3 regions of the Pantoea jilinensis genome follow, and region 2 is predicted to be linked to each of the others. Evidence: riboswitches for the same ligand, from Rfam matches in the RefSeq annotation. Region 2 holds a riboswitch; each other region holds the start of a gene.

The links. A riboswitch is a leader RNA that binds a small molecule or an ion and turns the genes downstream of it on or off. The one in region 2 is predicted to bind thiamine pyrophosphate.
Region 1: another riboswitch for thiamine pyrophosphate. It lies ahead of thiM (hydroxyethylthiazole kinase); the one in region 2 lies ahead of tenA (TenA family protein).
Region 3: another riboswitch for thiamine pyrophosphate. It lies ahead of thiB (thiamine ABC transporter substrate binding subunit); the one in region 2 lies ahead of tenA (TenA family protein).

The regions. Positions count from the first base shown of each region.
Region 1 is NZ_CP077746.1:1,377,943-1,388,761, reverse strand. Features, by position in the region: gene yegS (lipid kinase YegS) at 1-821, shown strand, start outside; gene manD (D-galactonate dehydratase family protein) at 1,028-2,242, shown strand; gene KTJ90_RS06460 (Zn-dependent oxidoreductase) at 2,253-3,263, shown strand; gene KTJ90_RS06455 (MFS transporter) at 3,344-4,627, shown strand; gene KTJ90_RS06450 (mannitol dehydrogenase family protein) at 4,695-6,155, shown strand; gene KTJ90_RS06445 (GntR family transcriptional regulator) at 6,243-6,929, shown strand; gene thiD (bifunctional hydroxymethylpyrimidine kinase/phosphomethylpyrimidine kinase) at 6,981-7,781, opposite strand; gene thiM (hydroxyethylthiazole kinase) at 7,768-8,565, opposite strand; TPP riboswitch at 8,600-8,700, opposite strand; gene KTJ90_RS06430 (recombinase family protein) at 8,877-9,416, shown strand; gene KTJ90_RS06425 (AbiJ-NTD4 domain-containing protein) at 10,002-10,819, opposite strand, start outside.
Region 2 is NZ_CP077748.1:104,751-115,569, reverse strand. Features, by position in the region: gene KTJ90_RS20010 (LacI family DNA-binding transcriptional regulator) at 1-817, opposite strand, end outside; gene ascF (PTS cellobiose/arbutin/salicin transporter subunit IIBC) at 1,075-2,523, shown strand; gene KTJ90_RS20000 (6-phospho-beta-glucosidase) at 2,559-3,989, shown strand; TPP riboswitch at 4,095-4,197, shown strand; gene tenA (TenA family protein) at 4,266-4,967, shown strand; gene KTJ90_RS19990 (ABC transporter ATP-binding protein) at 4,964-5,704, shown strand; gene KTJ90_RS19985 (ABC transporter permease) at 5,701-6,456, shown strand; gene KTJ90_RS19980 (ABC transporter substrate-binding protein) at 6,480-7,415, shown strand; gene KTJ90_RS19975 (sensor domain-containing phosphodiesterase) at 7,449-9,221, opposite strand; gene KTJ90_RS19970 (FAD-dependent oxidoreductase) at 9,373-10,599, opposite strand; gene KTJ90_RS19965 (YicS family protein) at 10,763-10,819, shown strand, end outside.
Region 3 is NZ_CP077746.1:3,391,237-3,402,055, reverse strand. Features, by position in the region: gene rapA (RNA polymerase-associated protein RapA) at 1-2,253, opposite strand, end outside; gene polB (DNA polymerase II) at 2,407-4,767, opposite strand; gene KTJ90_RS16060 (DedA family protein) at 4,936-5,700, shown strand; gene thiQ (thiamine ABC transporter ATP-binding protein ThiQ) at 5,704-6,405, opposite strand; gene thiP (thiamine/thiamine pyrophosphate ABC transporter permease ThiP) at 6,392-7,999, opposite strand; gene thiB (thiamine ABC transporter substrate binding subunit) at 7,975-8,961, opposite strand; TPP riboswitch at 9,008-9,110, opposite strand; gene sgrR (HTH-type transcriptional regulator SgrR) at 9,146-10,807, opposite strand.

The DNA of each region.
Region 1 (10,819 bases), on a different replicon from region 2:
CCCTTCGTGAAGAAGGCTTCGATATTGCGGTGCGTGTCACTTTTGAAAAAGGTGATGGCGACAGGTACGTCAAAGAGGCGATTGCGCTGCAGGCGGAGACGGTGGTCGCAGGTGGTGGCGATGGCACCATCAACGAAATCGCGACGGCGCTGGCGGCATCGAATGCCGATCATCGCCCGGTGCTGGGCATCCTGCCGCTGGGAACGGCCAATGATTTTGCCACCAGCGTGGGCATCCCGGAAGAGATGGAACCGGCATTGCGCCTGGCGATCCAGGGCAAAGCCAGCACCATCGACCTGGCCAGAGTGAACCAGGATCACTACTTCATTAACATGGCGACGGGTGGATTTGGCACCCGTATCACCACGGAAACCCCGGAAAAGCTGAAGTCGGCACTGGGCGGTGTTTCCTATTTTATTCACGGCCTGATGCGCATGGATACGCTGAAACCTGACACCTGCGAGATCAGCGGTCCCGATTTCAACTGGCAGGGTGATGCGCTGGTCATTGGCATTGGTAATGGACGTCAGGCGGGCGGTGGTCAGCGACTCTGCCCTTCGGCCCTGATTAACGATGGCCGGCTGGACGTCAGCATTGTCACCGCACAGGAGCTGCTGCCGACCCTGTTGCACTCGCTGACGGGCGACGACGACAATCCGGGCATCGTCACCGCACAGCTGGAGTCACTGACCATCCGTTCTCCGCATGAAATGACCTTTAACCTTGATGGCGAGCCGCTTTCAGGACGGGAATTCGTGATTGAGGTGATGGCGGGCGCATTAAGCTGTCGCCTGCCACCACAGTGTGAACTCCTTTCCTGAGCCTGATTCAGGGGGCGAAAGCCCCCTTTTAATGCCGGTCTGAATCTCTGTTTGTAAAAAACGCCTCTTTCATTCCCCTGTTTGCCGCGCCTGGGTACCCCTGAAAACACTCTGTGACTGGGTTCACAACTCTGTCAGACCAACTTGTATGGTAGTATTAAAGTGCGTACTTTTTCATCATTGAACGCTGACTGAAAGGCACCAGGATGAAAATTGTTAAGGCGGAAGTATTTGTAACCTGCGCAGGCAGAAACTTTGTCACTCTAAAAATCACCACGGATCAGGGGCTGACCGGCATTGGCGACGCCACGCTGAATGGCCGTGAATTACCGGTCGCCTCCTACCTGAAAGATCACATCTGTCCGCAGCTGATAGGCCGCGATGCCCATCAGATCGAAGATATCTGGCAATACTTCTACAAAGGCGCTTACTGGCGTCGCGGTCCGGTGACCATGTCCGCTATCTCTGCGGTCGATATGGCACTGTGGGATATCAAAGGTAAAGCTGCCAATATGCCGCTTTACCAGTTGCTGGGTGGTGCCTCACGCACTGGCGTTATGGTCTATTGCCACACCACCGGCCATTCCATTGATGAAGTGATGGATGACTACGCGAAACACAAAGAGCTGGGCTTCAAAGCGATTCGCGCCCAGTGCGGCGTGCCGGGCATGAAAACCACTTACGGGATGGCAAAAGGCAAAGGCCTGGCTTACGAGCCAGCAACCAAAGGTCACTGGCCGGAAGAGCAGTTCTGGTCAACCGAGAAATACCTCGATTTCACACCGAAACTCTTTGCGGCTATCCGCGACAAATTTGGTTTCGATGAGCATCTGCTGCATGACATGCACCATCGCCTGACGCCAATTGAAGCCGCGCGTTTTGGTAAAAGTGTGGAAGATTATCGCCTGTTCTGGATGGAAGATCCGACACCCGCCGAAAACCAGGAATGCTTCCGTCTGATCCGCCAGCACACCGTCACGCCGGTTGCGGTGGGCGAAGTGTTTAACAGCATCTGGGATTGTAAGCAGCTGATTGAAGAGCAGCTGATCGACTACATCCGCACCACCATCACACATGCGGGCGGCATTACCGGTATGCGACGTATCGCTGATTTTGCCTCGCTCTATCAGGTGCGCACCGGCTCCCACGGTCCTTCAGATCTCTCCCCGATTTGCATGGCGGCGGCACTGCACTTTGACCTCTGGGTGCCGAACTTCGGCGTGCAGGAGTACATGGGCTTCTCTGAACAGATGATGGAGCTATTTGACGCAAACTGGACCTTTGATCAGGGCTATATGCATCCCGGCGACAAACCGGGCCTTGGCATAGAGTTCAACGAGAAACTGGCTGCGAAATATCCCTATGAACCTGCCTATCTGCCGGTCGCCCGTCTTGAAGATGGCACCCTGTGGAACTGGTAAGGAGAAGCTCATGAAAAGTGTTGTTATTGAACAGCCAGGCGAACTGGTGATAGCTGAACGTCCACTGCCACAACCGGCGGCAGGTGAAGTCCGGGTCAAAGTGGCCTATGCCAGTATCTGCGGTTCGGATGTGCATATCTGGCACGGCCATAACCCGTTCGCGAAATATCCGCGCGTGATTGGCCATGAATTTTTTGGTGTGATTGATGCGGTAGGTGCGGGAGTCGATGCGGCCCGACTGGGTCAGCGCGTGGCGGTCGATCCGGTGGTGAGCTGCGGCAGCTGCTATCCCTGCTCGGTAGGCCGCCCCAATGTCTGTACCACACTGCAGGTGATTGGCGTGCATCGCGACGGCGGCTTCAGCGACTATGCGCTGGCCCCGGCAAAAAATGCCTGGGAGTTGCCGGACGCCATCCCCGACAAGCTTGCCAGCCTGGTTGAGCCCTTTACCATCGCAGCCAACATCACGGCGTTTCTTAAGCCGCAGCCAGACGATGTCGCCCTGATTTATGGCGCCGGACCAATGGGGCTTACCGCGATTCAGGTGCTGAAAAACGTCTATAAAGTGAAAAAAGTGATGGTAGTGGATCGTCTGCCGGAACGCCTGGCGCTGGCTGAAGAGAGTGGTGCCGATCAGCTGTTCGATAACAGCGAAATCCCACTGGCAGCACAGCTTGAGGGCGTCCAGCCCACGCTGATTATCGACGCCGCCTGCCATCCCGCTATTCTGGCAGAAGCCGCCGCGCTCGCCTCACCGGCCGCGCGTATCGGTCTGCTGGGCTTCTCCGGCGAACCGTGCAGCATTACTCAGCAGAGCCTGACCAGCAAAGAGCTGTCGCTGTTTACCTCGCGTCTCAACAGCAACCGCTTTCCACAGGTGATCGCGTGGATGGAAAAAGGCTTGATCCAGCCAGAGAAACTCGTGACGCACTACTTCCCGCTGCAGGAGATTGAACGCGCGATGACCCTGTTCGAAAAAGATCCGCGCACCTGCTGCAAAGTGATCCTGCAAATGGGTTAATTCCCGCTGAACACCAGGTCTCCTTCGCCGGTGCGTACCCGCCGGCCTGATTAAAAAAGAAAACAGATCACGGAGTTTGTATGTTCAAGAATCTGCGCTGGACCCTCGTTTTGCTGCTCTTCCTGGTTTACATGATCAACTACCTCGATCGTGTTGCCCTCTCACTGACGGTGCCGCTGGTGGAGAAAGATCTGGCGATCAATGCTGAGCAGTTCGGCATGATATTCGGCAGCTTCTTTTTCGGCTATGCCCTGTTTAACTTTGTCGGCGGCCTCGCCACTGACCGCTTTGGCCCGAAAATCGTGCTGGCCGTGGCGGTGGGTGCCTGGTCCATTTTCTGCGGCATGACCGCACTGGCGACCGGCTTCTGGTCGCTGCTGATTCTGCGTGTGCTATTCGGCATGGCGGAAGGCCCAATCTGCTCCTCAGCCAACAAAGCCATTAACGGCTGGTTCCCGAAAAAACAGGCCGCAACAGCGATGGGCTTACTGAGTGCCGGCTCACCTTTGGGTGGCGCCGTCGCCGGCCCGATCATTGGCTATCTTGCTCTGGCCTATGGATGGCGTCCGGCGTTTGTGATCGTCTGCTGTATCGGTCTGGTCTGGATGGCGTTCTGGCTCTTCTTTGCCGCTGATAACCCGGCAAAAAGCAAAATTGTCACCGAAAAAGAGCGTCTGCTGATTGATCGCCTGAAAGCCACCAATCCGAATGATGAGGTTGACCTGGCTGAAACGGCGCATCCGTTTGGCTACTACCTGCGCCAGCCGATTATCCTGGTCACGGCGTTTGCCTTCTTCTGCTACAACTACATCCTGTTCTTCTTCCTGAGCTGGTTCCCGGCCTATCTGGTGCAGGCGCACGGCCTGGATATCAAATCCATGAGCATCACCACCATGATCCCGTGGATAGTCGGATTCGTTGGTCTGGCGCTGGGTGGCTGGATCTCCGATAAAATCTTCAATATCACAGGCAAACTGTTGTTGTCCCGTAAAATTGTGCTGGTGGTCTCACTGCTGGCAGCCGCAATTTGTGTGGCACTGGCGGGTACGATAAAAGAAGTGGTTCCCGCCGTTATGATGATGTCGGTGTCGATTTTCTTTCTCTATATCACCGGCGCGATCTACTGGGCGATTATTCAGGATGTGGTACACAAGAGTCGTATCGGCAGCATCAGCGGCTTTATCCATCTGGTGGGTAGCCTCTCCGGCATCATCGGGCCGATCGTCACCGGCTTTATTGTCCAGCACACCGGTAAATTCGATAGCGCCTTTGTACTGGCGGGTTGTGTCGCCGCGCTGGGGGCTTTCCTGGTGCTGTTCGTGATTCGCAGTCCGAAATCCCAGGATAAACCGGTTTCGGTCTGAGTGTTGTTCCGCTAACAGAACGATGATTTCGGGGCGCCATGCGCCCCGTTTGCCATAAGGACGGAGTATGTTACAGATTGATCGCCTGCCCGCTGAGGTCCAGCGCCCCACTTACGACCGCAGCAATTTAAAGACTCGCATGGTACATATTGGTTTTGGTGCGTTTCACCGCGCGCATCAGGCACTCTGCAGCGATAAGCTGGCTGAACAGGGCAGTGACTGGGGCTACTGCGAAGTTAACCTCAACAGCGGCGATCTGATTCAGGCTCTGCGTGAGCAAAATCTGCTCTATACCCTGACAGAGATGGCCGATGACTCACTGCAAACCCGGGTCATTGGCGTGATTACTCAGGCGCTGCACGGCAAAAGTGATGGGATTGAGGCGGTGATCAACGCAATGAGTCAGCCAGAGGTGGCCATTGTCTCTATGACCGTCACCGAGAAAGGCTATTGCCATCAGCCCGCCAGTGGAAATTTAAACCCCGATCATCCTGACATCGTGCACGATCTGCAGAATCCAGACTCGCCTCGCTCGCTGCCGGGTCTGATTCTGGCCGCGATTCGCCGCCGGCGGAAGCAGGATCTGCCTGCGTTCAGCGTAATGTCCTGCGACAACATGCCGGAAAATGGTCACGTCATCCGTAATGTGATTGTGCAGCTGGCACAGTATCAGGATCCGGCGCTGGCAGACTACATTCAGCAGCACATCACCTTCCCCTCCACCATGGTGGATCGCATTGTTCCGGCCATGACCGATGCGGCATTTGCCGCGCTGAACGCGCGCCTGGGTTGCAGCGATCCCGTTGCGGTTGAAGCGGAACCCTTCTTCCAGTGGGTGATCGAAGATAACTTCGTTAATGGTCGTCCGGCGTGGGAAAAAGCAGGCGCAGAGCTGGTCAGCGATGTCCTGCCCTATGAAGAGATGAAACTGCGGATGTTGAATGGCAGCCACTCTTTCCTGGCCTATCTTGGCTTCCTGGCCGGTTATGAGTACATCAGCGACTGCATGGCCGATCCTCATTTCCGCGCCGCCGCCCGTTCACTGATGGTGGATGAGCAAGCCCCGACGCTGCGCACTCAGGGCGTGGATCTCAATGCATACGCCGATTCGCTGATTGCCCGTTATGAAAACCGCGCGATTAAACATCGCACCGGACAGATTGCCACTGACGGCACCCAGAAGCTGCCACAACGCATGCTTGATAGCCTGCGCTGGCACCTGCAGCGCGGCAGCGACTGCGACCTGCTGTTGCTGGGCGTGGCGGGCTGGATGCGCTATGTCGGCGGCATTGATGAGAAGGGTCAGCCGATTGAGATTCGTGATCCGATGAAAGCGCAACTGGCAGAATGCGTCGCCAGCAGCGAAGAGGGTGAAGCGCGTGTACGGGCGTTACTCTCCATGCGCGAAGTGTTTGGCGACGATCTGGCGCAGAATGCCGATGTGGTCGGCCGACTGACCGCCTGGTATAACAAACTGGCCGCTCAGGGCGCGCGCGCGACGGTGCATCAGTCTCTCAACCGCAGCTAAAAGGGCTGGCGCAGACGCAGCGCGCTGATTAGACTGGCACTTTCCCATCGCGCTGGCTTTTGCCAGCCGTAATATGGATATTGCTGCATGTCGATCGCCTATACCATTACGACCAGCGAACCGGTAAATCAGCAGATTTACCGGTATCTGCGCAAAGATATTGTCACCTGCGCAATTCAGCCAGGCTCGCTACTTTCTGAAAAGGAAGTGTCTGCGCGCTTCAACGTCTCACGCCAGCCGGTGCGCGAAGCGTTCATCAAGCTGGCTGAAGCCGGACTGGTACAGGTATTGCCGCAGCGCGGTACTTTTGTGCGCAAAATCTCCGCTAAGCGGGTAGCAGATGGTCGCTTTATCCGTGAGGCGGTGGAAGTCTCGGTGGTTCGTCGCGCGGCGCTGGAGATAGACGATTCGTCGCTGATGGCGCTGGAACATAACCTGCAGCTGCAGCGCATGGCTGCTGAGCGCCATGACAGCCAGGCTTTTCTTACGCTGGACGATGAGTTTCATCGCCTGATCGCTGAAAGTATCGACTGCAAGCTGGCCTGGGAGACGGTGGAGAACATCAAAGCGGCAATGGACCGCGTGCGCTTTCTGACGCTGAGTGAAGTCTCGCCGCCAGAAAAGCTGATTGAGCAGCATGAAGAGATTTTTGCCGCGCTCAAGGGCCATGACGACAATGCCGCCGAAGCGGCGATGCGTCGCCACCTGCAGGAGATGATCTTCTCAATCACTCCCATTGCCGAGCGTAACAGCGCCTGGTTTGAAGCACCCTAATCGCTCATCACCCGCACCGCCTGAATTTCAGGCCGGTGCGGGTCTTCGCCGTCACCACCATTGATGAAAATGGTGAACCGGCCCGATGCCCTTCCCGACCTCCAGCGTATCTGCCATTAACAACGCCTGTTGTAACCAGTTTTTGGCTTCCCCAATCGTCTCTGCCCAGTCAGCATGACGCGGACGCAACGCGGCTAAGGCGGCCGACAGCGTGCAGCCGGTGCCATGGGTGTGACGGGTGTTGACGCGAGACGTGCTGAATCGCTGCTCAGTGGAATGCGTGATCAGCCAGTCCGGGCTCTCTGCCGCCGTAAGATGTCCGCCTTTCATCAGCACAGCCTGACAGCCCAGCGCCAGCAATGCCCGTCCTTGCTCGCGCATCTCCGCCTCATCGCTGGCGACAGCACAGTTGAGCAACGCCGCCGCTTCCGGCAGATTCGGTGTGATCAACGAGACCTGCGGCAATAACAGCTCACGTACGCTGGCCACGGCGTCTGGCGAGAGCAGCGCATCGCCACTTTTTGCGACCATCACGGTATCCAGTACCACAAACGGGATATCTGCCTTTCTCAGCCGGGCAGCAACCTGCTCTACGATAGCCGTTTCTGACAGCATGCCAATTTTTGCGCTGTCGATGCGCACATCACTCAGCACCGAATCGAGCTGGGCGGCAACAAACTCAGGTGCAATCCGGTAAACAGACTGCACGCCTTGCGTGTTTTGTGCCACCAGCGCGGTTATGACGCTGGTGCCATAGGCGCCCAGAGCCGAGAAGGTTTTCAGATCGGCCTGAATGCCTGCCCCGCCGCTGGGATCGGTACCGGCAATCGTCAGGGCATTAATGCGCTTCATTGCCCACCTCCAGCGTCCAGAGGGCATCAATAAACGCGGTGGCAAAACTGCCCGGCCCGGCAGCCTGCGCCGCTGCCTTTTCCCCCGCCAGAGCCATGAACTGACAGGCGGCAGCGACATTCATTAGACGATCACCAGGCAGACTGCTGAAGCCCGCTACCACGGCGGAGAGTGCACAGCCGGTGCCCACCACCCGTGTCATTAACGGGCTGCCACCGCTTATGGCGAGGATCCGCTGACCATCCGTGGCGTAGTCCACTTCACCGGTGACGATCACCAGCGTTTTCCAGGTCTCAGCGAGTTGCTGTGCTGCATCAATTGCCGCATCCGCCTGATGCAGTGTATCAACGCCCCGCCCGCCACTGGCCTGCTGTGCCAGCGCCAGAATCTCTGATGCATTGCCGCGGATCACCGCCGGTTGCTGACTCAATAACTGCTGACAGAAGTCACTGCGCAGCGTCAGCGCGCCGACCGCAACCGGATCGAGTGTCCAGGGTGTGCCCGCCAGATTAGCGGCAGTGATGGCAGCCTGCATCGCCTGCTGCCGTTCGCGGGTTAACGTGCCCACATTAATCAGCAGCGCATCGGCCAATTCACTGAACTCTGCGGCTTCTTCCGGATCGATCACCATCGCCGGTGAGGCATTAAGTGCCAGCAGTACATTGGCGGTGAAGTTCTGAACCACGTCATTGGTCATGCAGTGCACCAGCGGTGACTGACGGCGGAAAGTGTGCAGGATGGGCGCGAAGTGCGCGGCAGAAAGGTGTTGAGATTGATGTGTCATCGTAGCTCCCAACCGGCGAACAAGAAGGCGAATGCGGTCAGGCATCAGACTTCCCTACGCTGGCATTATCCAGTTCAGGTCAGCGGGTTTTTCTCAGCCCTTTCCGTGTGGAAAGCGGCACCCCGAGTCGTATAGATGTTATTTACTTCATCTTGTGTATATCAGTAGCTTACGGGAAGGGGCTTGTTTGCACAAGCCTGAGTCCTGATGCCTGACCGCATTGATTACGCTGAAAGGGAATGTCACAGTTTTGTAAAACTATGGACACTCAATCACTATGTACATCTTGATAACAGGCTGGAGTGAGTGAAATGAAATACGGATATGCACGTGTTAGTACACAGGAGCAGAACACAGGGATACAGGTAGCTGCTCTCACTGAGCTGGGCTGTGAGCGTGTGTATCAGGAAAACATCTCTGGTAAGAATGCACAGAGGCCTGAGCTAGTACGTCTGCTTGCTGATGTGCAAGAAGGCGATACTGTTGTTGTGATGAAGCTAGACCGCTTAGCACGTAATACACGTGATGCTCTGTCTATTGCTGATGAGCTGAAGGCAAAAGGCGTGGGCTTAGTGTGTATGGACTTAGGGCAGACAGATATTAACTCTGACATTGGACGTGTTATATATACAGTGATTGCAGCTGTAGGAGAGTTTGAGCGTAAGCGTATATTAGAGCGTACCAATGAGGGCAAGAAGGCTGCTAAGGAGAGAGGCGTAGTGTTTGGCCCTAAGCCTGATGAAGCTCTTCATACACGTATACGTGAGCTATATGAAGGGGGAATGAATAATCTAGCTATTAGTAAGGAGCTTTCTATCTCACGCACTACCGTGCACAAAGTATTAAATTAATTTCGGCGGTAGTATTTAAAGAGATCTCAGGGGGAAACAGAACGTTAGTCAGGAACAGTGAATAACAACTACCCTCTGGAATGTACAAGCTAACGAACAGCCCCAGCTGTGAGGGGGATTGGTGCGTTTCTGTTGACCTTTGCAGCTCTGCTGCGTTCTCTATGATAGCATTTGTTAGTCAGAGTAAAATAAGCCATTGTCCCTACTCTCCCCTCTCCTTTCATATACATTCCATATATGTTATTCCTCCCTCCTGAAAATCATTCCCCCTGTATATCCTATTGTTTGTCATTCTATAACGCCTACGGCGAGACAGGTTGTATTAAGGCGTATTCTCCGTGACGTATGTCACCCTGAATGAGCCAGCGAATAGCTGGTGAATGAGGGAATGGAGAATGAACACAGTGACTATTCTCGCAGCTTTGCTGCGTTATATGATTGGGGTTGATATGACACCCCACGATACACAGGAGCGAAGCGGGTATCGATATATAGATTCTTCTGCCCTGTCCTCCGTTCCACCTGACGGTGAAAAATCTACTGTTGACGCTGAAGCGAGATATTGCCTAGCGTCAACATGTATTGTTAGGAACCTATCTTAGCAAGTAGATAGTTATTGAACGCGCTACAAGTAATAAGCATAAACCTTGCATCTTCTAATGTTGGAGTAACGCTATCCTCACTTAATGCATGGCGTATGCCTCCTTGATCACTTGTATAACCATAGAGTTGCATGAAGGCTCTTTTCATTGCTGGGTGAATGTGGCTTTGGTTTTCCACAATCTTCAGACATTCACCAAGCGTACCTTTATCATCTTCAACAATCCTTCTACATAGTGATTCAATAGCTGATATAGATTCTTTAATAGAGTTTCGATAATCAGGTTGCTCTCTATCAGCCATCAATTCAAGCGCCCTTTCAAAGTGTAGACTTGAAGATTCGGGACTATTAGCAATGGCCTCTTGTATGCTTTGTACTTCAACCTCACTAGATATAGGAGTAACGAGATAGTTGATGATAGTATAAGCAACCCCATGCTTTCTAAATGATTTATTAAACGCCTCTGTCAGTGATTGCTTTCTCATGATACTGACATTTTCGATTAAAAACTCAATCAAATCAAAGACGCTAAACCAATCGTTGTTAAATATTGAATTTCTTAATATCCTTTCCATAGAAATTGAACGACTACTGCTATTCCACAAATAAGGCGTGGTGTCGACCGAGTTATTCATGTAGTCTGTCCAAATTGCTCTCAGGAAGCTATATGCATCATTGGGTGGGGAATTAGATCCTAAATCTAAAATTTTATGAATTACATTCCATATAGCTGTTCTAGACTCACTATTAAGACTTTCAACTTGAATTAGATCTTCAACTTTTACATAACCGTATCTTTGAG
Region 2 (10,819 bases):
TTACCGAGACCTGATCGGGCACTGCAATGTTGCACTCGGTCAGGCGTTTGATTGCACCAATCGCCATCTCATCATTACTCGCCACCAGCGCAGTAAATGACACGTTGCGCTCAAGGAGCGTGTCGACGGCTGCCATACCGCTCTGCGCCGTCCATTTACCCGCCACAATATGGCGGTCGTCAGCGTTAAGGCCCTTTGCCGCCAGCGCAGAACGATAACCGTTAAGGCGCTCAACGCCGGTCGGGGAATCCTGCGAACCGGTAATAAATGCGATATCGCGGTGTCCCTGGTTCAGCAGATAGCCCACGGCCGTGGCACTGCTGGCGTGCTGATCGCTGTAAATGCAGTAGCTGTGGTTGACGCGCAGCCGCCGGTTAATAACCAGAATGGGCTGTTTGTGGCTGGAGATAATCGCATCCAGCGCGTCAATGCTGAGGAAGCGCGGATAGATGATGATGCCGTCACAGCGCAGATCGAGCAGAAACTGAATGGCCGCCTCTTCCTGCCTGGCGGTGTGCTTGCCGTCCGCCAGAATCAGCTGACGGCCCTGCTGCTCCATCATGCGTGCGGAGTGGGCCATTAACTCAGTAAAGTAGCTGCCGCTGTAAAGCGTGTTGGTGATGACCAGTCCGATTGTCTGAGACGTTTTTGTCGCCAGATTGCGGGCCAGCAAATTAGGCCGATACCCGGTTTCTGCAATCGCCTTCAACACCCTTTCACGTTTTTCCTGTCCGACGTAGCCATTACCGGAGAGCACACGTGACACTGTCGCTTTTGAAACGCCCGCCTTAATTGCTACTTCCTGAATCGTTGTCATTGTGATGCTCCTTTGCTACGTCGTCCTGCAGTTTACCTAAGCCTCTCAATATTGGAAATATTTACCCGGTATGTATACGCACATCATCAAATTTAGCAGGTGATGCACTTCACAAAATAGAAATCTGCCCGATTTATACTCTTGTCGCCGAACGTAAAGACCTTCATGATTTTGTGAAACCGGTTTCCTATTTGTCTGCTTGCAGGCATTAAAAACATAAAAATTTTGACCGATTTACCCTACAGAGAAGAGCGATCATGCCCATGAACTATGCCGAGGTGTCACGCGCCATTGTCGATGCGCTTGGCGGCCTCACCAATATCGAAGCCGTCACTCACTGCATGACCCGCCTGCGTTTTGTCCTGAAGGATCAAACACAGGTCGACTATCCACGTCTTAAAGCCATCACAGGTGTCATGGGCGTGGTACACAACGATACCCAGTACCAGGTGATCATCGGGAATAACGTATCGCAGGCTTACCAGGCGGTGCTGGAACTGGGATCGCCCGGCGCAGCTTCGACTGTGCCGGTGAAACGCAAAATTACCCTGAGAAGTATTGGCGCAGGCATTCTGGATGCGCTGGTGGGCACCATGTCGCCATTGATCCCAGCCATTATTGGTGGGTCCATGGTGAAACTGCTGGCGATGATTCTTGATATGGCGGGCGTGTTTGAAAAAGGTTCATCAACGCTGGTGATCCTCAACGTCATTGGCGACGGGGCATTCTTCTTCCTGCCGATCATGGTTGCCGCCTCAGCGGCGCTGAAGTTCAAAACTAATATGTCGCTGGCGATTGCCATTGCCGGCGTTCTGGTCCATCCCAATTTTGTTGAGCTGATGGCAAAAGCGGCGCAGGGCCAGCCGGTCGAGTTCGCTTTCATTCCGGTCACCGCGGTGAAATATACCTATACGGTGATCCCGGCGCTGGTGATGACGTGGATCCTGTCACACATTGAGCGAGGCGTGGATCGCATCACCCCTGCGGTCACTAAAAACTTCCTGAAACCGATGCTGATTGTGCTGATTGCAGCACCCATTGCGATTGTGCTGATTGGCCCGATTGGTATCTGGATCGGCAGCGGCATCTCCGCGCTGGTCTACACCGTGCATGGTTATCTTGGCTGGCTTTCTGTTGCGATTATGGGCGCTATCTGGCCGCTGCTGGTGATGACCGGTATGCACCGGGTTTTCACACCAACCATTATCCAGACCATTGCCGAAACCGGCAAAGAAGGCATGGTGATGCCGTCAGAGATCGGCGCCAATCTGTCGCTGGGCGGATCGTCGCTGGCGGTGGCGTTCCGCACTAAAAACCGTGAACTGCGCCAGACCGCACTGGCGGCAGCGGCATCAGCCATTATCGCAGGGATTTCAGAACCGGCGCTGTATGGCGTTGCAGTGCGCCTGAAACGCCCACTGATCGCCTGTCTGATCAGTGGTTTTATCTGTGGCGCGGTTGCGGGCATTGGCGGGCTGGCCAGCCACTCTATGGCCTCACCCGGCCTCTTTACCAGCGTACAGTTCTTCGATCCCACCAATCCCATGAGTATTGTCTGGGTCGGTGCGGTCATGGTGCTCTCGGTGGTGTTGTCATTCGTGCTGACGCTACTGTTAGGCTTCGAGGATATTCCTGAGACAGAACCCGAAAGCGCTGCGCAACCTGCGCCTGCTACCGAACGCGCTAACGCGATCAATAGCCATTAGGAAAAGGGTCAGGCTGACCCAAAAAAGAGGATTGCATGTCTGATTCAAGGTTCCCGCAAGGGTTTTTATGGGGCGGCGCGCTGGCCGCTAACCAGAGTGAAGGTGGTTTTCGTGAGGGCGGAAAGGGCTTAACCACCGTCGATATGATCCCCCATGGCCCAAACCGGATGCCGGTTAAACTGGGTCTGGAAAAACGTTTTGCCCTGCGTGACGACGAGTTCTACCCCAGTCATGACGCTATCGATTTCTATCACCGCTATCCGGAAGATATTGCGCTGATGGCCGAAATGGGGTTCAGCGTGTTCCGCACCTCAATTGCCTGGAGCCGGCTCTATCCTAACGGTGACGAACTGACGCCTAATCCGGAAGGCATTGCGTTTTATCGTGCGGTCTTCGAAGAGTGCCGGAAATACAATATCGAACCGCTGGTCACGCTTTGCCATTTTGATGTCCCGATGCATCTGGTCACGGAATATGGCTCATGGCGCAATCGCAAAATGGTCGATTTTTTTGCCCGTTACGCACGAAGCTGTTTCGAGGCGTTTGATGGACTGGTGAAATACTGGCTGACCTTCAACGAGATCAATATCCTGCTGCACAGTCCGTTTTCCGGGGCTGGCCTGGTCTTTGAACCCGGCGAGAATAGAGACCAGGTAAAATATCAGGCGGCACATCATGAACTGGTTGCCAGCGCGCTGGTTACGCGAATCGCGCATGAAGTGAATCCGGTCAATCAGGTCGGCTGCATGCTGGCCGGCGGCAATTTCTATCCCTGGTCGAGCAAACCGGAAGATGTCTGGGCTGCACTGGAGAAAGACCGCGAAAACCTCTTTTTTATAGATGTACAGGCGCGCGGTGCCTATCCGGCTTACGCTGCCCGCGTGTTCCGTGAAAAAGGTGTGACGCTGGAGATCGCTGACGGTGATGCCGACATTCTGAAAAACAGCGTCGATTTTGTCTCATTCAGTTACTACGCCTCACGCTGCGCGTCGGCAGAGATGAACGAGCAGAACAGTAGCGCCGCCAACGTGGTGAAATCCCTGACTAATCCCCATGTGCCACGCAGTGACTGGGGCTGGGGCATCGATCCGCTGGGGTTACGTATCACGATGAACATGATGTATGACCGCTATCAGAAGCCTCTCTTCCTGGTGGAGAATGGCCTGGGCGCACGCGATGAAGTCGACGCGAATGGCGAGATTAATGACGATTACCGCATCAGCTATCTGCGTGAACATATCCGCGCGATGGGCGACGCCATTGAAGATGGCGTGCCGGTGATGGGTTATACCAGCTGGGGCTGTATCGATCTGGTTGCCGCCTCGACCGGCGAAATGAGCAAGCGCTACGGTTTCGTCTACGTAGACCGCGACGATCTGGGTAACGGCACGCTGGCGCGTACGCGAAAAAAATCATTCTGGTGGTATAAGAAAGTGATTGCCAGTAATGGCGCAGATCTTGAGTGACACTGTCACTTAAAAAGCACATCTGAATGTACTGTTGCTTAGCAGACGTGCCTGAGCATAACACTGACGCATGCGTTGTACTCAGGCACTAATTATCGTATAACGAATGTCTCCGAGGGGTGTCCTGTCATGGGCTGAGATGGCGAAAGCCGAACCCTTTGAACCTGATCTGGGTCATGCCAGCGAAGGGACGGGTCGGCAGATTTTCTGTCACATTTCCTGCACTATCCCCTGTTCCAGACCGTATGCCCGGATCTCCCTTTTAATGGAGATCCCATGTCACATCCGCTTTTCGAGACCGGTTTCTATGGTCGTCTGCGCCAGCAGGCGGGCACGCAATGGCACGCCTATGTAAGGCACGATTTTGTGCAGCAACTCGGTCAGGGTACGCTGCCTCCTGCCGCCTTCCGTCACTATCTCACCCAGGATTATCTCTTCCTGCTCCACTTCGCCCGTGCCTGGGGTCTGCTGATCAGCAAACTCTCTGAGCCTGACGCTCTACGACGCGCTACGGCATCACTTAACGCGATTATCGGTGAACTGCCGCTGCACCTCGCTTACTGCCAGCAATGGGGCATCAGCGAGGCAACAATGGCACGTGAACCCGAAGCAGCGGAAACGCTCAATTACACCCGTTATGTGCTGGATGCCGGTCACACCGGCGATGCACTGGAGCTCATAACGGCGCTGATGCCCTGTGTTGCCGGTTACGCTGAAATCGGCCTGACTTTGCTGGATGATCCTGCGACGCGCATTGAGGGCAACCCTTACGCCGAATGGATTGAAAATTACGGCGATGAAGCCTATCTGGCCGGGGTAGGCTCGTCACTGATACTTTTTGAAACGCTGGCTCAGCAGCGCGCCGGAGAACAACGTTTTGATCGGCTGGCGGAGATTTTCACCACTGCGACCCGGCTGGAAGCGGCATTCTGGCAGATGGGGATAGATCACGCTGCCTATCTTCGGGTCAGACCATGAGCCAGCTGTGCAATGCCACACCGCCAGGTATTTCAGTTCGCCAGCTCAGCCTTACGCTGGGTCAGCAACAACTTTTCAGTCAGCTTGATCTGGAGATCGCCGGGGGTAAATTTACGGCGTTACTGGGTGCCAGCGGTGCAGGCAAAAGCAGCCTGATGCGTGTCATTGCCGGTCTTACGCCACCCAGTTCGGGACAGATTAGCGGCAGCGATGGCCTTCCGCTGACCGGACGCATCGCCTGGATGGGGCAACAGGATTTGCTCTATCCGTGGCTGACGATTGAGCAAAATGTCTGCCTGGCCAGTCGGCTGAAAGGCGAGAAAGCCGATCGCGACTGGGCGCAGTATCTGCTGGCAAGGGTTGGGCTGAGCCAGAGCGCCCGCGCGCGCCCCGCTATACTCTCCGGCGGGATGCGTCAGCGCGCTGCGCTGGCCCGCACTCTCTACACGCGTCAGCCTGTTGTGTTAATGGATGAGCCATTCTCCGCGCTGGATGCATTGACCCGTCATGAGATTCAGATGCTGGCGGCGGAGGTGCTGGTCGGTCACACGGTGCTGCTGATCACCCACGATGCCGCCGAAGCCTGTCGTCTCAGTCATCACCTGCTGGTGATCGGTGCGGCGGGAATCGAAGCCTCTCCACCACTACAGGGCCTGCCGCCAAGGGCAGCCGATGACGCCGGCTTAATACGAAGTCAGGCCGCACTGTTGAAACAGCTAAGCGGAATAGCCAGATGAGCACACGTTTCGTCCGTTTGCGTCGTGGAATTACGCTGTTTGCCGGTCTGATTGCAGCATGGTGGCTGGCCACGCTGACCTGCATTCCCGCCTTTCTGCTGCCCTCGCCCGCTGCAGTCGCTATTGCGCTGTGGCAGAACGCTGACTATCTCAGCTATCACACTCTGATTACCCTGACCGAGATCCTCAGCGGCATGGCGCTCGGCGTGCTGCTGGGTGGTGTGCTGGCGCTTGGCATGACCTATTCACCGTGGTTACAGCGCTGGATGATGCCGCTGGTGATCACCAGCCAGGCGATTCCGGTATTTGCGCTGGCTCCGCTGCTGGTTCTCTGGTTTGGCTTTGGCATGAGCGCCAAAGTCGCGATGGCCGTGCTGGTGATCTTCTTCCCGGTAACCTCCAGCTTTTTTGATGGCCTGCGCCGCGTTACGCCCGGCTACCTTGACCTGGCTCGCACTATGGGCGCTTCCCCTTCAGCACAACTGCGCCATGTCAGGCTGCCAGCGGCGCTGCCTGCGCTGGGTTCAGGGTTACGGATGGCGGCGGCCGTCGCGCCGATAGGGGCAATTATCGGCGAATGGGTCGGCTCAGCGGAAGGGCTGGGTTTCGTGATGCTGAATGCCAATGCCCGGATGCAGAGCGACCTCTGTTTCGCTGCCCTGTTCATTCTGGTGCTGATGACCCTCGCCCTGTGGCTGACTATCGATCGCCTGCTGCGCCGCCTGATTAGCTGGGCTCCTGAGACAATTTGATGACCCTTAAAATGAGAAATCCCATGACTAAACTGCCCCTGTTAACCCTGCTCTTCAGCGCCACCTTAACCACTCAGGTTCAGGCGATGGAAAAACTGACGCTGGTACTCGACTGGTATATCAATCCCGATCACGCGCCAATTATGGTGGCGCAGCAGACCGGCGCGTTTGCCGCTGAAGGACTGGAGGTAAATATCGTGCCGCCTTCCGATCCGGCCCTGCCGCCACGTCTGGTCGCGGCAAAGCAGGCGGACTTAGCCATTACCTATCAGCCTCAGCTGCATTTCTTCGCCGATCAGGGATTGCCACTGATGCGGGTCGGCACGTTGATTGACACGCCACTGAACACACTGATGACGTTAGACAAAACGGTAAAAAAACCGGCGGATTTAAAAGGTAAACGCATCGGCTATTCAGTGAGTGGTATTGAACAGGCGACGCTGGCGACCATGCTGGCCCATGACGGCGTCAAAGCCGATCAGGTCAAATTGATTAACGTTAATTTTCAGCTCACCAGTGCCCTGATGACCGGCCAGGTAGATGCGGTTATCGGCGGCTATCGCAATATTGAAGCGCTGGAGTTGAAACTTGCCGGCAAAGAACCCGTGGTGCTTAACGTCGAGGATTATGGTGTTCCCGCTTATGACGAGCTGATTATCGTCGCCAACCGTGACGAGGCGCACTCGGAGAAGATTCAGAAGTTTCTGCGGGCATTGAAGAAGGGAAATGCGGAGCTGCAGGCGCATCCTGAGGAGAACTGGCTGATCTTTGCCCGCGAGCATCCTGAGCTGAATACACCGCTAAACCATCAGGCATGGCGTGCCACGCTGCCGCTGTTCGCCGCCGATCCGGCAAAACTGGATCGTGCACGCTATCAGGCTTATGAGCAATTTCTGTTTGATAACAAGCTGATTAAAGGCATCACGCCGGTTCAGCGCTACGCTATCGGCAGTGAGTGATAAGCGCCCGCAGCGAGCGCTGCGGGCAGGTTATTAATGAGACTTCTGAAACAACCAGTGTTCAATGTCACTGGCGGGCAGAGGTTTTGAGAAGAAGTAACCCTGAATCTGATCGCAACCGTAGGTTTTCAGTAATCCCAGCGTCGCTTCCGTTTCGACGCCTTCAGCCAGCACGGTATAATTCAGCTCTTTCAGCATCTGGATAATGCATCTGACGATGATTTTCGATGCGTCATCCTCACCCATACGCGAGATCAGTGACCGGTCAATTTTAATCACATCCAGCGGGATATCCTGCAAATAGCTAATGTTGCTGTAACCGGTGCCGAAATCATCCAGTGAGATCACAAAACCGTGAGATTTCAGCGCTTCCAGCCCTTTTATCGCCACATCACTTTTGGTGATCAGTTCATTCTCCAGACACTCAATGCCCAGGATAGCGTTAGGCAACTGAGCGGCCGCGAGTTTAGCCACCAGCTCATCGGCAAAATCGGGCCTGGCGAAATCGCGCTCACTGACGTTGATTGAGACCGGAATCAGATCATATTCGCGATTCCAGCGCGCCAGTTGTTCAACGGTGTGATCGATAACCCAGTTGGTCAGATCGGAAATCAGGTTGGTTTTACCCGCTAACGGAATAAATTCGGATGGAAAGAGCTCACCTCGCTCAGGATGATTCCAGCGAATCAGCGCCTCCAGCCCGACCGTCTTACCAGTTCTGAGGCACACTTTAGGCTGCCAGGCCAGATAGAGCTCTTCATCTTTATTCAGCGCCTGAGCCAGATCGTTCATGATCATAAAATCATCGGTGCGCCGCGAGTCGTAACTCTCGTCAAACGACATTGCATTGATGTTTTCATCAATGGCCTCATGCAGCGCGCTCACGGCCTGACGTATGGTTTCATTCGCATTCATCTGGCCCGGAACAAACTCTGTTTCGCCAGTAAAGACATTCAGATCGAGCGTAATATTTTCCGCCAGGTCGGCCTTCATGCCTTTAAACAGGTCGGGCATATTGTGTGCTGTAAACCGATCCGAATAGGGCTGAACGATGGCGAAACGGCCAGGTGCAAACGAATAGAGTGTTTCATTCTCCGGCAGATTGAGCCGGTTTGCGACATCCTGCGCCATCTGCTTCAGGAGTTTTTCCATCGGCGCAACGCCTACCGCGCGCGTAAGTTCATAAGCGCGAATGATATCGAGACAGTCGATAAGAATCAGGCGAAAACGGCTATGAGGCGCGGTCAGGGTTAGCTGATGAATATCACGAATCAGGCGGGGACGATTCGGCAGATGCGTAATAACGTCGGCAAAACCCGCGTTATTCCAGGCATCCAGAAAAGAGGAAACCAGCGTAGCCAGTGAGCGCAGCGTGACGAGTTTGTCATCCGCAAAGGGATGTGGCTGCGTATCAGTTACACAGAGTGTGCCCAGCACGGCACCGTCGAGGTTCTGCAGCGAAACGCCGGCATAAAAGCGAATATGCGGGTCGCCTTTAACAAACGGGTGAGTAACAAAGCGCTCATCCAGTAAAGTGTCATACACGACCAGGTGCCCTTCACCATCAATAACATGGCGGCAGAGAGACTCATCGCGGGTCGATTGCTTAAGATCAAAGTTACGTGAGGCTTTAATATACTGATTGTGGTCGTCAACAATCGAAATGAAACTGCCTGAAATACCCAGCACCTGGCTGGCGAGATTAACAAATCTCTCCAGCACTTTGTCCCGTGCTTCATCTGGCGACAAAAGTGCCTTAATTGCACTAAGACGTTTTACGTCGCTGCCGTTTTGCTCGTTATGCACTGAAACCTCTCTTATGCAGGCGCAAAAATCGAAATAATTTAGCTTACAAATGCTCAATTAACGCCCAATTATCAGATAAATAACGGCTCAATCTGACAGTACTTTCACAGCGAAACAGTGTCGCACGATATATGATCGCTGTCGAAACCATTTAACGCTCTTCTTTCACGCGCGCAACCTGTGGCGACTCCGGTCTGAAGCCAAGACCAATCAGGCGTCCCAGCACGAAACGCAAGAATGGCAGGCGACGGATAATCGCAGGAATCTTGCTACTGCCCGAGGGTTTTCTATTTGCTTTGTTGCGACTCATTTTAATCTGAAGAAACTGCGTGGCGACGGTAGGGAACTGACGTCGTTTCTGCACATTTTCCAGATCGCGCAGTTGCAGTTCACCCCGCTTCAGGGATTCCGTCAGGAGGTTGGCCGTCGCAACTGCATCCTGAATCGCCAGATTTACACCCACCCCGCCAATTGGCGACATGGCATGAGCCGCATCACCAATACAGAGCACGCCGGGTCTGGCCCACTTATCCAGCCGGTCAATACGTATCGACAGCAGCTTAAACGCCTCCCAGCTCTCGATTTCTGCCATGCGCGTCGCTTCAAAAGGTGATAGTGCCACAACCTCTGCTTTAAACGCGTCGAGTCCGGCAGCCTGTTTCGCTTCAAACTCTCCTTTCGGAATGGTCAGCCCGCACTGCCAGTAATCACCGCGATCGATAACGATAAAGTTCTGACGGGGTCCTTTATGTCCCATCCCAATGTCGGGATCCTGTGGCTGCTTACTTAAGCGGAACCATATAACATCGCGCGCTGCGCCAAATTCCTGTCCCGTCAGCCCGGCCGCTTCGCGCACACGGGAATGGCGGCCATCGGCACCGACCACCAGTTTACATGTGATATGCAGCTGCTGATTCCCACGAGAAGCCGTCACGCCACTGACCGTGCCATTCTCATATTTCAGCGACTCAAACGACGTTGATTGCAGCAGACTGAAGCCGGGATAGCGGATGCTCTGTTCTGCCATGTAGTTCAGGAAATCCCACTGAGGCATAAAGGCAATAAAGCGACACTGAACCGGCAAACGTGAGAAATCAGCCATTGTAATGCTCTGTCCTGCTATCTCCGCCTCCAGCTTTTCAGCACGCTGATGCGGTAGCCTCAGGAAAGCGTCCAGGAGTTCGAGCTGATGCATAATTTCCAGCGTCGAGGGGTGGATGGTATCACCACGAAAATCGTGCAGAAAATCGGCGTGCTTTTCGATCACTATGACACGCAGTCCCGCGCGGGCAAAAAGATAGCCCAGCATTAATCCCGCAGGACCACCACCCACAATACAGCAGTCAGTGGTGAGAATTTCAGTGGAATGTGGCTGCATATCAGCTCCCTGTTGCGCCAGTATTGCTATGATTATTGCGTCAGCCGTGGCGATATGACCGCCACCGGTTGATGGTGCTGTGCTCAGACTAATCACTCAATGCGATTTATTCCAATCGAAGCTGCTGAACGGCCATTATTGATTCAGCAGTGAGGAGATCATCATGAACGTGATCCGCAATACACTTTTTATTCTGCCGCTGTTAAGCCCACTGGTTGTG
Region 3 (10,819 bases), on a different replicon from region 2:
GAAATCGGGCACCAGCATGTGATCGGAAGGGGTCAGCACAATGAGGTTATCGCTGCGATCTTCCTGATTGATACCGACAATATCAAACAGGTTAAGCGCGAAGTTCACCAGGCCGGTGTCGTTATCCTGCTCGCTGATAGCGTTAGCCAGCAACTGAGCCGATTCACCGCCGTTTGAATTCAGCTCCAGCAGGCGATCGCGACCCTGTTCCAGCTGCAGTTTCAGCGCGTCATGCTGTTTGCGGCAGTCGGTGATAAAGGCATCAAAGCCTTCGCTGTTTTCCGGTGCGGCCAGATAGCCGATGAGCTGCGAATGGACGCTGTCATAGATTGTCCGGCCGGTCGGACAGGTGTGTTCAAACGCATCCAGTCCTTCGTGATACCAGCGCAGCAGCACGGCCTGTGCGGTCTGCTCCAGCCACGGCACCAGAATCTGAATATCGTGCGCCTGACCGATACGATCCAGACGACCAATACGCTGCTCCAGCAGGTCCGGGTTAAACGGCAGATCGAACATCACCAGACGGCTGGCAAACTGGAAATTACGGCCTTCTGAACCAATCTCAGAGCACAACAGCACCTGCGCGCCATTCTCTTCTGAGGCGAACCAGGCGGCAGCACGGTCACGTTCAATGATCGACAGACCTTCGTGGAACACCGCTGCACGAATACCTTCGCGCTCGCGCAGTACCTGCTCCAGCTGCAGCGCGGTGGCCGCTTTGGCGCAGATCACCAGCACTTTCTCTTTACGGTTAGTGGTGAGATAGCCCATCAGCCATTCCACGCGCGGATCGAAGTTCCACCAGGTGCCGCTGTCGCCTTCAAATTCCTGATAAATCTGCTCCGGATAGAGCAGGTCGCGCGCCCGCTCTTCTGCGCTTTTGCGCGCGCCCATAATGCCGGAGACTTTAATTGCCGTCTGATACTGCGCAGGCAGCGGCAGGCGGATCTGATGCAGTTCGCGTTTCGGGAAGCCTTTAACCCCATTACGGGTGTTACGGAACAGCACGCGGCTGGTGCCGTGGCGATCCATCAGCATGGAGATCAGTTCCTGACGCGCTTCCAGCTTGCCTTCGCGGTCGCTGTTGGCAACCTGCAGCAGCGGCTCGATGTCCTGCTCGCCGACCAGATCGTTGATCCGGTTCATCTCCGCCTGGGAGATCGCTTTATCCGCCAGCAGCGCGGTAACGGCATCGGCGATGGGGCGGAAATGCTGCTGCTCTTCAACAAAGGCGGCAAAGTCATGGAAACGGTCCGGGTCGAGCAGGCGCAGACGGGCGAAGTGACTCTCCATGCCCAGCTGCTCTGGCGTCGCGGTCAGCAGCAGAACCCCGGCAGTTTTTTCAGCCAGCTGTTCAATAACCTGATATTCACGGCTTGGCTCGCCTTCTGACCAGGCCAGATGGTGCGCTTCATCGACCACCAGCAGATCCCATTCGGCATCGGCCAGCATTTCAAGACGCTGTTTGTTGCGACGCACGAAGTCGAGTGAGCAGATAATCAGCTGCTCAGTTTCAAACGGATTGTCGCTGTCGTGTTGCGCTTCGGTGTAGCGGTCGTCGTCAAACAGCGCAAAGCGCAGGTTGAAGCGGCGCAGCATCTCAACAAGCCATTGATGCTGCAGGGTTTCAGGCACCACGATAAGTACGCGCTCGGCACGGCCAGCCAGCAGTTGCTGCTGGATGATCATCCCGGCTTCAATGGTTTTACCCAGGCCAACTTCATCGGCCAGCAGCACGCGCGGCGCATGGCGGCGGCCCACATCATGGGCGATGTGCAACTGGTGAGGGATCAGGTTAGTACGCATACCGCGTAAGCCGCTAATCGGCAGGCGGTATTGCTCACTCTGGTATTTACGGGCGCGGAAGCGCAGGGCAAAACGGTCCATCCGGTCGAGCTGGCCGGCAAACAGACGATCCTGCGGCTTACTGAATACCAGCTTGCTGTCGAGCATCACTTCGCGCAGCATCACGTCGCTTTCTTCGGTATCCAGACGGGTACCGATATAGGTCATCAGGTCATTTTCGTTGCGTACTTCATCAACGCGCATCTGCCAGCCTTCGTGGCTGGTGATGGTATCACCCGGATTAAAGATGACGCGGGTAACCGGCGAATCGTTGCGGGCGTAAAGGCGGTTTTCTCCCGTAGCGGGGAACAGCAGGGTGATCATACGTGTATCGATCGCCACCACGGTGCCCAGTCCCAGTTCACTTTCCGTATCACTAATCCAGCGCTGACCTAATGTAAAAACCATATATTGTTTGCTCGAATTTTAACGTTTTTAAAGGTGTTCCCAAAGCTCAGGCAATAGCGCTACCACCAGACAACAAGGTCTGGAGCGGGCTTTAAGAGCGGTGAGTTTCAGGAAGGGCGCTATGGTACTGGATGGCAGGGCATTCGTCACCTGTCAAAAAAGCCCCAGTTGCCCGGTAATAAGTGTAGCAAAGTCCCCTTCGACAAAGGGCAGAATCCCCTCCGCGACCGGTTGAAGTTGCTTCGTAACGTAGTGGTCGTAATCCAGCGGCGTACTGCGTGCCTCCAGTGGCTCGGGGCCTGCCGTGGCAATGACGTAACGAATCCGGCCTCCATTCTGATACTGCAATGGCCGGTTTAATTTACGATTCTGCTCATCCGCCAGCCTGGCGGCACGCACGTGCGGGGGCACGTTTCGTTCATATTCTTTTAACGGACGTCGCAGACGCTTTTTGTAGATCAGCTGATCGTCGAGTTCACCCGCCAGCAGCTGCGCGACGGTGGTGCGAATGTAATCCTGCCACGGCTCACGGTGGAAGATACGGTGGTAGAGCTGCTGCTGAAATGCTTTTGCCAGTGGCGTCCAGTCCGTTCGCACCGACTCCAGCCCCTTGAAAACCATGCGTTCACCGGCGGCGTCACGAATCAGTCCGGCATAGCGTTTCTTGCTGCCCTGTTCCGCGCCGCGAATGGTCGGCATCAGAAAACGACAAAAATGATTTTCATACTCCAGCTCGAGTGCGCTGGTCAGCCCGTGGGTCTGCTGCAGGTGGTCGCGCCACCAGGCATTCACTTTCTGCACCAGTTGCTGACCAATCGCGGCGGCCTGCTCTTCACTGTGGGCGGACTTCAGCCAGACAAAAGTGGAGTCGGTGTCGCCATAGATCACGTCATAGCCTTCCGCCTCGATCAGCGCGCGTGTCTGCTGCATGATGGCGTGACCGCGCAGGGTAATTGAGGAGGCGAGGCGCGGATCAAAGAAACGGCAGGCGCTGGTGCCCAGCACACCGTAAAAGGCATTCATGATAATCTTTAGCGCCTGAGACAGCGGCTGGTTTTTCTGCTTTTTCGCCGCTTCACGCCCCAGCCAGATCTGCTCGACGATCGCAGGCAGGCAGTGAGTGTGCCGGGAGAAACGCGCTTCGCGAAAACCTTCGATTGAATCGGCATCATCAGGATGAGCCAGTCCTTCTACCAGACCCACCGGGTCGATCAGGAAGGTGCGGATAATCGACGGATAGAGACTTTTATAATCCAGCACCAGCACCGAGTCATACAGACCAGGGCGCGAATCCATCACATAGCCGCCCGGACTGGCTTCCGGCGCCACATCACCCAGGTTCGGTGCGACAAATCCCGCGCGATGCATCCGGGGAATATAAAGATGACCAAAGGCGGCCACCGAACCGCCGTGGCGATCGACTGCCAGGCCATTCACCGCCGCGCGTTCCAGCAGAAACGGCATTATCGCCGTTTTATGAAAAATGCGCGTCACCAGCTCGCAGTCTTTGAGGTTGTAGCGTGCCAGCGCCGGTTTATCGTTGGCAAAACGCCAGTTGATCTCCTCCATGCGCTGCCAGGGATTATCGATTGCTTTACCTTCACCCAGCAGTTGTTGCGATACCGACTCCAGGCTGAATGAGGGAAAATCCCAGAACGCTGATTTCAGCGCGTCAATGCCATCAATAATCAACCGCCCGCTGGCCTGCGCAAAATAAACGCCGGGCTTAAAGCCATGTTCACGCCACTCCAGCGCGGCCTGCTGGCGACCAAGACGAAGTGGAATGCCGTAACGATCGGCATGCTTTTGCAACACCCGCAGGTCAAACTGCACCACGTTCCAGCCAATCAACACATCCGGATCGTGATCTGCAAACCACTGGTTCAGCGCTTCAAGCAGCTGTGGTCGGCTGTCGAGATAGATCAGCTCGAAATCCAGCGTGCTGGCATCACCGTTGGCCGGGCCGAGCATATAAACCTGACGCTGACCGCAGCCCTCCAGCCCGATGCAGTAGAGCTCGCCATGCTGTGTGGTTTCAATATCCAGCGAGACCCACTTCAGTGGCGGGCGATAGTCGGGATGGGGTTTGAGCCGCGCATTGACCACGCTATCACCGCGCTGCTCGCCCTCAAACCAGACCGGCGCGGTAATAAAACGCTCCATCAGGTAGCGCTCCGGCGGGCGAATATCCGCTTCATACACCGGAATGCCCTGTTCACGCAGCCGTTTTTCAATGCGCTGCAGCTGACGATGCTGCGGGCAGTAGAGGCCAAAAACCGGGCGGCGGCGGAAATCTTTCAGCGCCAGCGACTGAATCCGAAACTGACGTTCATCTTTGAGGAGCTCGCTGACCTGCGCCTGAAATTCTTCGGGAATAAACGCGACAGACTCCTGCACGGGCAGCACCACGCGCTGCGCACCGGCATCAGTGGCGAGCCAGAGGATAATTTCGGTGCCATGCGGGCTGTCGCGCCAGTGGCGGGTGAGCAGAAAACCTGCGCGGGGCATATTCAGATGTTCTCCGGACTCAGTATTTAAGGGGTGAGAAAACGGCTTAAGTATACCATGGATATTTATACAGTTCTCGTCACCGGTTTTGTCAACATTGTCCTACAATTCTTGCCTTGACGCTGTGTGGCTGGCTCTGGACAATCCAGCCTTCTGCTTTTACTTAGGATGATTATGGAAGCCTGGATTCAACAACTGATTACGCAGTCTCTGGAATGGGCTCTGTTTGCCGTTGCGCTGGTGACGTTTCTGGAGTCGCTGGCGCTGGTCGGCCTGTTGCTGCCAGGTACAGTGATGATGGCCAGCCTGGGCGCGCTGATCGGCAGTGGCGAGCTGGGCCTTTACCCGGCCTGGGCCGCGGGTTTTGCGGGCTGCCTGATTGGTGACTGGGTTTCTTACGGTATCGGCTGGAAATTCCAGGGGCCGCTGCACCGCTGGAAGTATCTGCAAAAGTACAAAGGCCTGCTGGATAAAACCGAGCACGCCCTGCATCAGCACAGCATGTTTACGATTCTGGTCGGGCGCTTTGTGGGACCTACGCGTCCGCTGATCCCGCTGGCGGCCGGTATGCTGGAGCTGCCGGTGCGTAAATTTCTGCCGCCGAACCTTATCGGCTGCATCCTCTGGCCACCGCTTTATCTGCTGCCTGGTATTCTGGCAGGCGTGGCGATCGATGTGCCGAAAGCCGCGCAGGGCGGCAGCTTTAAATGGCTGTTACTTGGCGCAGCACTGCTGATATGGCTCGGGGGCTGGTTATGCTGGCGCTGGTGGCGCAGTGGCAAGAGTCGTGACTGGGCGACTGCCTGGCTGCCGCCGGAGCGTTTGCGCTGGGCAGGTCCGCTGGGGCTGGTGATCGCCGTCGCAGCGTTTGTCGGCATTCAGTTCCATCCGATGATGCCGATTTTCCGTCATCTGCTGTGGCAGGTTTTCTTCGCGTAACGCTTAACGGCGCGGGATGCCGAGGACCTCGGCCTCCCGCGTGTCACCCGACAGCAGCTGTCGGGTCTCGCCATCCCAGTAAACCCGTCCATCCACAATCACTACGCTGCGCGGCGCAATCTGCCGGGCATCTTCCAGACTGTGCGACACCATCAGCAGTGTAATGCTGCGCGCTTCGCACACTGAACGCACCAGTTGCAGCATCTCGCCGCGCAACGCGGGATCCAGTGCAGAAAAAGGCTCATCCAGCAGCAGCACCGGACGATCACGCAGCAGACAGCGCGCCAGCGCCACACGCTGTCGCTGTCCGCCCGACAGCTCGCCCGGCAAACGGTTTAGCAGATCGCCTAATCCCACCTGATCGGCCAGTGCAGCCAGTTGCTGACGCTGCTCAGCGCTGAGTTTTAATCCCGGATGCAGCCCCAGCGCCATGTTCTGCTGTACGCTGAGGTGCGGAAACAGATTGTTCTCCTGAAACAGCATCGAAACCGGTCGTCTGGCTGGCACGCTGTGGGTGTGATCCTGCCCGTCAATCATCAGGGTGCCCTGTTTCACCGGCAGGAAACCGGCAATCAGGCTCAGCAGGGTGCTCTTCCCGGCTCCGCTGGGGCCGAGAATGGCGATGCGCTCGCCACGTGTGGCCTTGAGGCTGAAGCGCATCGGCAGATGCTGATAAAGGTAAGTGAGGTTATCAAGAGTCAGCATGGCGGCCTGGTAATTTTTCCATTAGCGTGAACAGCAATAAGCAGAGCAGCAGTAATAGCAGGGCGGTGACCGCGCCATCTGCGCCGCGATAGGCACCAATCTGCTGATAAAGGTAGAACGGCAGTGTGCGGAAGTCAGCGTTGCCAAACAGTGCCACCACGCCGAAATCACCAATCGACAGTACGCAGGCAAAGGCCAGCGCCTGGGCAAGCGGACGTTTCAGCGCCCGCAGCTCGATCAGCCGCAGCCGGTTCCAGCCGTGGATATCCAGCGAATCGCAGAGCCTGCCGTAACGCTCTGCGACATCCCGCATCGGGTTTTCCAGTACTTTCAGCGCATAGGGAATGGCGATCAGCGCATTGGTAAAGATCACCAGCCCTTCTGCCGAATCAGGCAGGCCAATAGTGGCATTGAACAGCAGGAAAAAGCCGGTGGCGAGCACAATGCCTGGCATCGCCAGAATCAGCATGCCGCTGGTGTCGATCAACTGTGCCGCCGCCGGACGCTGGCGCAGACGCAGTTCCCGACTGCTCCACAGCAGCATCATGGTCAGCACCACACAGATCAGACCGGCACCGATGGCGATACGCAATGACGTCAAGGTGGCCTGCCACAGTGCAGGCTGCGCCAGCGCGCCACGCAGTCCGCCGTGCAGACCATCGACGATGACCGCCGCCAGCGGGGGCAGCAGCAGCATCAGCGCCAGCAGAATCAGCAGCGCATCCATCAGCTGTGCTCCACGCGAATCCTGCGGATCACGCCAGCCGTTCAGCTGACTGGTTCCGGCGGGAATCGCCTTGCTGAAACGCTGGCTGAGCAGCACAAGCGTCAGACAGCAGCCGAGCTGGATGAGCGCCAGTAGCGCTGCGCGTCCGGGATCGTAGTCATAACTCAGCGCCTGGAAGATCGCCAGCTCAATGGTAGTGGCCTGCGGACCGCCGCCGAGTGACAGTACGGTGGCAAAGCTGGCGAAACAGAGCATGAAGATCAGCGCACCGGTCGGCAACAGCTGACGCCGCAGCCATGGCCACTCCAGCAGACGAAAATGATGCCAGCCGCGCAGGTCGAGCTGTGCCGCCAGCTGACGCTGTTCCGCCGGAATACTCTCCAGCGCCTGCAGCATCAGGCGGGTCGCCAGCGGCAGGTTAAAGAAGACGTGCGCCAGCAAGATGCCTGGCAGACCATACGGGGAGAAGTGATAACCCATCCCTGCCAGCTGGCACAACTGCGCCAGCCAGCCATTGCGACCATAGACGGTCAGCAGACCGAACACCGCGACCAGCACCGGCAGCACCAGCGTCATGGCGCACAGGCGCAGCAGCAACAGACGACCCGGAAAACGGCGTCGATAGAGCGCCCGCGCCAGCGGCACCGCAGGCAGCAGTGACAGCAGGGCGGAGAGCAGAGCCTGACCGAAAGAGAACGCGATAACGTGATGCAGGTAGTCATCCTGCAGCACGCTACGTAAGTCCGTGTCCGGTGCGGCGCTCCAGAGTGCACCGAACGCCATAAATGCCACGATGGTCAGCAATATCGTGGCGAGCGAACCGGGAATCAGCCAGCGCGGCATCAGCGGCTGACGGCGCGTTGCCACTGGCTAATCCAGCCTGAACGCTGGCTGGCCACCTCTTCCGGTGAGAACTGCAGAGCGGTGGAAGGCACGTTGAGCGCCGCGAAACCTGCTGGCAGCGGCGTATCAATCACCGGATACATCCAGTTGCCGGTGGGGATGGTGCGCTGGAAGTCAGGTGAGACCATAAACTTCATAAACTGCTGTGCCAGCGCCGGCTGTTTGCTGCTGGCTAGCTGCGCGGCAACTTCGACCTGCAGATAATGACCCTCTGCAAAGGGTGCAGCGGCGTAATTCTCTTTCTTCTCTTCGATGATGTGGTAAGCCGGAGAGGTGGTGTAGCTCAGCACCAGATCGCCTTCGCCCTTGAGGAACAGGCCATAGGCTTCACTCCAGCCTTTGGTGACCGTCACGGTTTTCTGCGCCAGCTTTTGCCACGCCTGCGGAGCCTGATCGCCATAGACTTTCTGCATCCAGAGCAGCAGACCTAAGCCGGGCGTGCTGGTTCGGGGATCTTCGTAGATCACCCGCCACTTCTCCGGGCTGTCGACCAGCTCTTTCAGGCTTTTTGGCGGATTTTTCAGCCGGGTTTTGTCATAGACAAACGCGAAGTAGCCATAATCGAACGGCACGAAGGTGGTGTTGTGCCAGCCATCGGGCAGTTTTAATGTCGATGTGTCGACCTGACTTTCGGCAAACAGACCTGTTTTCTGCGCGGCCTGCACCAGATTGTTATCCAGCCCCAGCACCACATCGGCTTTACTGTTTTTGCCTTCCATCCGCACGCGGTTCAGCAGCGACACGCCATCTTCCAGCGTGACGAATTTCAGCTCGCAGTCGCACTGTGCTTCAAAGGCTTTTTTAACCGCCGGGCCAGGGCCCCAGTCGGCGGAGAAGGAGTCGTAGGTGTAGACCGTGAGAACCGGCTTAGCCGCCAGAACGGGGGCGGAGAGTAACAGCAGCACCGGCAGAACTTTGTTTAACACTTTGCGCTCCTTCAGGAGAATAGGGGATGAGTCGCAAAGGATCTGAGCACAGAGGCCTCTCAAATCCCTACGTCGGTATTAACCGAATCAGGTTCGACGGGTCTCTCTCAGCGGCTTGCTTGTGGCAGGCCGCACCCCGTTGAGAACGTCACATTCTAGTCATTTCAGCGCCGGGGCGAAAGCGTCACAGCGCGGGTGGGGCGAACCAGGCCGATTTAAAATCAAACCAGCCCAGCGTATTCATCCGGACGCCGCGCATACTGCGCTGCCCTTCAAGCAACAGCCAGTGATGAAACAGCGGATGCAGGCCGGCTTCGTCGACCAGCTGTTTGCTCCATTCGGCCAGCGGCAGCGCTTTCTCGCGCCAGCGGGCCGCATCGCCGTGCCAGTCGATAGCAAGGCAGTGATGCAGCAGCGGGATCTCATAAAGCTGTGCGAACAGCGAATAATTCAGCGGCAGGGTAAAGTTCACGCTTCCCAACCAGATATCACTCTCCGTTTCGCCCTGATACCAGCTTTCGTAGCTGATCTCACGGGTCTCCAGCGTGACGCCATGCTCTGCCAGCAGCGGACGTAGCGCATTCGCGATGCCTTCATGCTCCACGTGCTGGCTGTACCAGGTCAGCGTCAGATGGGTTAAGTCGGGCGGTTTTTCTACTGGCGTCAGGTCACGGCGATGATGCCAGCGTGGCAGCAGACCATACGCCGGAAACCAGTAGCGCTGATAGCCGACACCAGCGTGATTGAGCAGGGCGATGGGGTTAAACAGGTAGCTGACCCAGCGCCGGACCGCTTCGTTTCGACCCTGCTCTGAACGCTGGTCGAACAAAAGATAGTAGCAGCCTTCTTCAAGGCGGCTCTCCTCCTGAACTTCATCGGTGCTGTCGCCCTGCAGACGGACACCCGCATAGACCAGCTCATCGCTGATGTCGGGCAGTACCCAGATAGAGACATCATCAATCAGCGCGCGAAAACCGAAGTAGTCATCAAACGCTTCGATCTTCAGCTGGCTCTCCTGATTGCGGATCACCCGGTAAGGACCGGTGCCAACTGGCTGGCGAGCAAAGTCGTGCAGCGTCGGCCATTCGCGCGGCAGGATCATCGCACTGACGCTGCCCAGCAGCCAGGGCAAGCCCTCGTCGGGCTGGCTTAAACGGATATCCAGCGTCCAGGGGGCAGGTGAGTCGATTTGCGCAATATGGGAAAAGAGCGGATGGGGGCGCTGACGCTCCAGCGTGGCGAGCACATCCTCCATCTCCAGTTCTCTGCCGTGATGGAAGCGAATCGCCGGACGCAGGAAGAAGCGCCAGTGAAGTGGAGACGTCTGCTGCCAGTGGTGCGCAATATCGGGTTCGATTTCCCCGTTTTCCTCATTTATCCGCGTCAGACCGTTGAAAATCTGTCGGGCAATGTGGGTTTCCGAGCGCCGCAGCGGCGAGCCGGGCAAAAGGTTGAGCAGCGGACGATAGTAGAGCACCCGCAGGATATGCTTGCCCTGCCGGAAACTGCGCCCCAGGTGCGCGCTGATCATCTGCCGCACCTGGTTTTTATCGCCTACCAGCTGGACCAGCTGATCGATGCGATCCTGTTCCAGCAAATCCTCGGCACGCTGCTGCTGCAGGGCCAGGCCCGTGTAGCAGAAGATAAGCTGCGATCGCTTGCCGCGTCCGGCTTCAGCCTGCCAGGTCAGCCAGCCTGCGGCCTGCATCCGGTTGAGCAGATTGCGCATATGGCGGCGCGAGCAGTGCAGCAGATCAGCCAGTTCGCTGAGCGTAATCTCCTGCGTCTGGCCCTGACAGCTCTGCCACAGGCGGATGAACTGCTGCTTCAGACGTGATGAGGACATAAAAGGGGAACT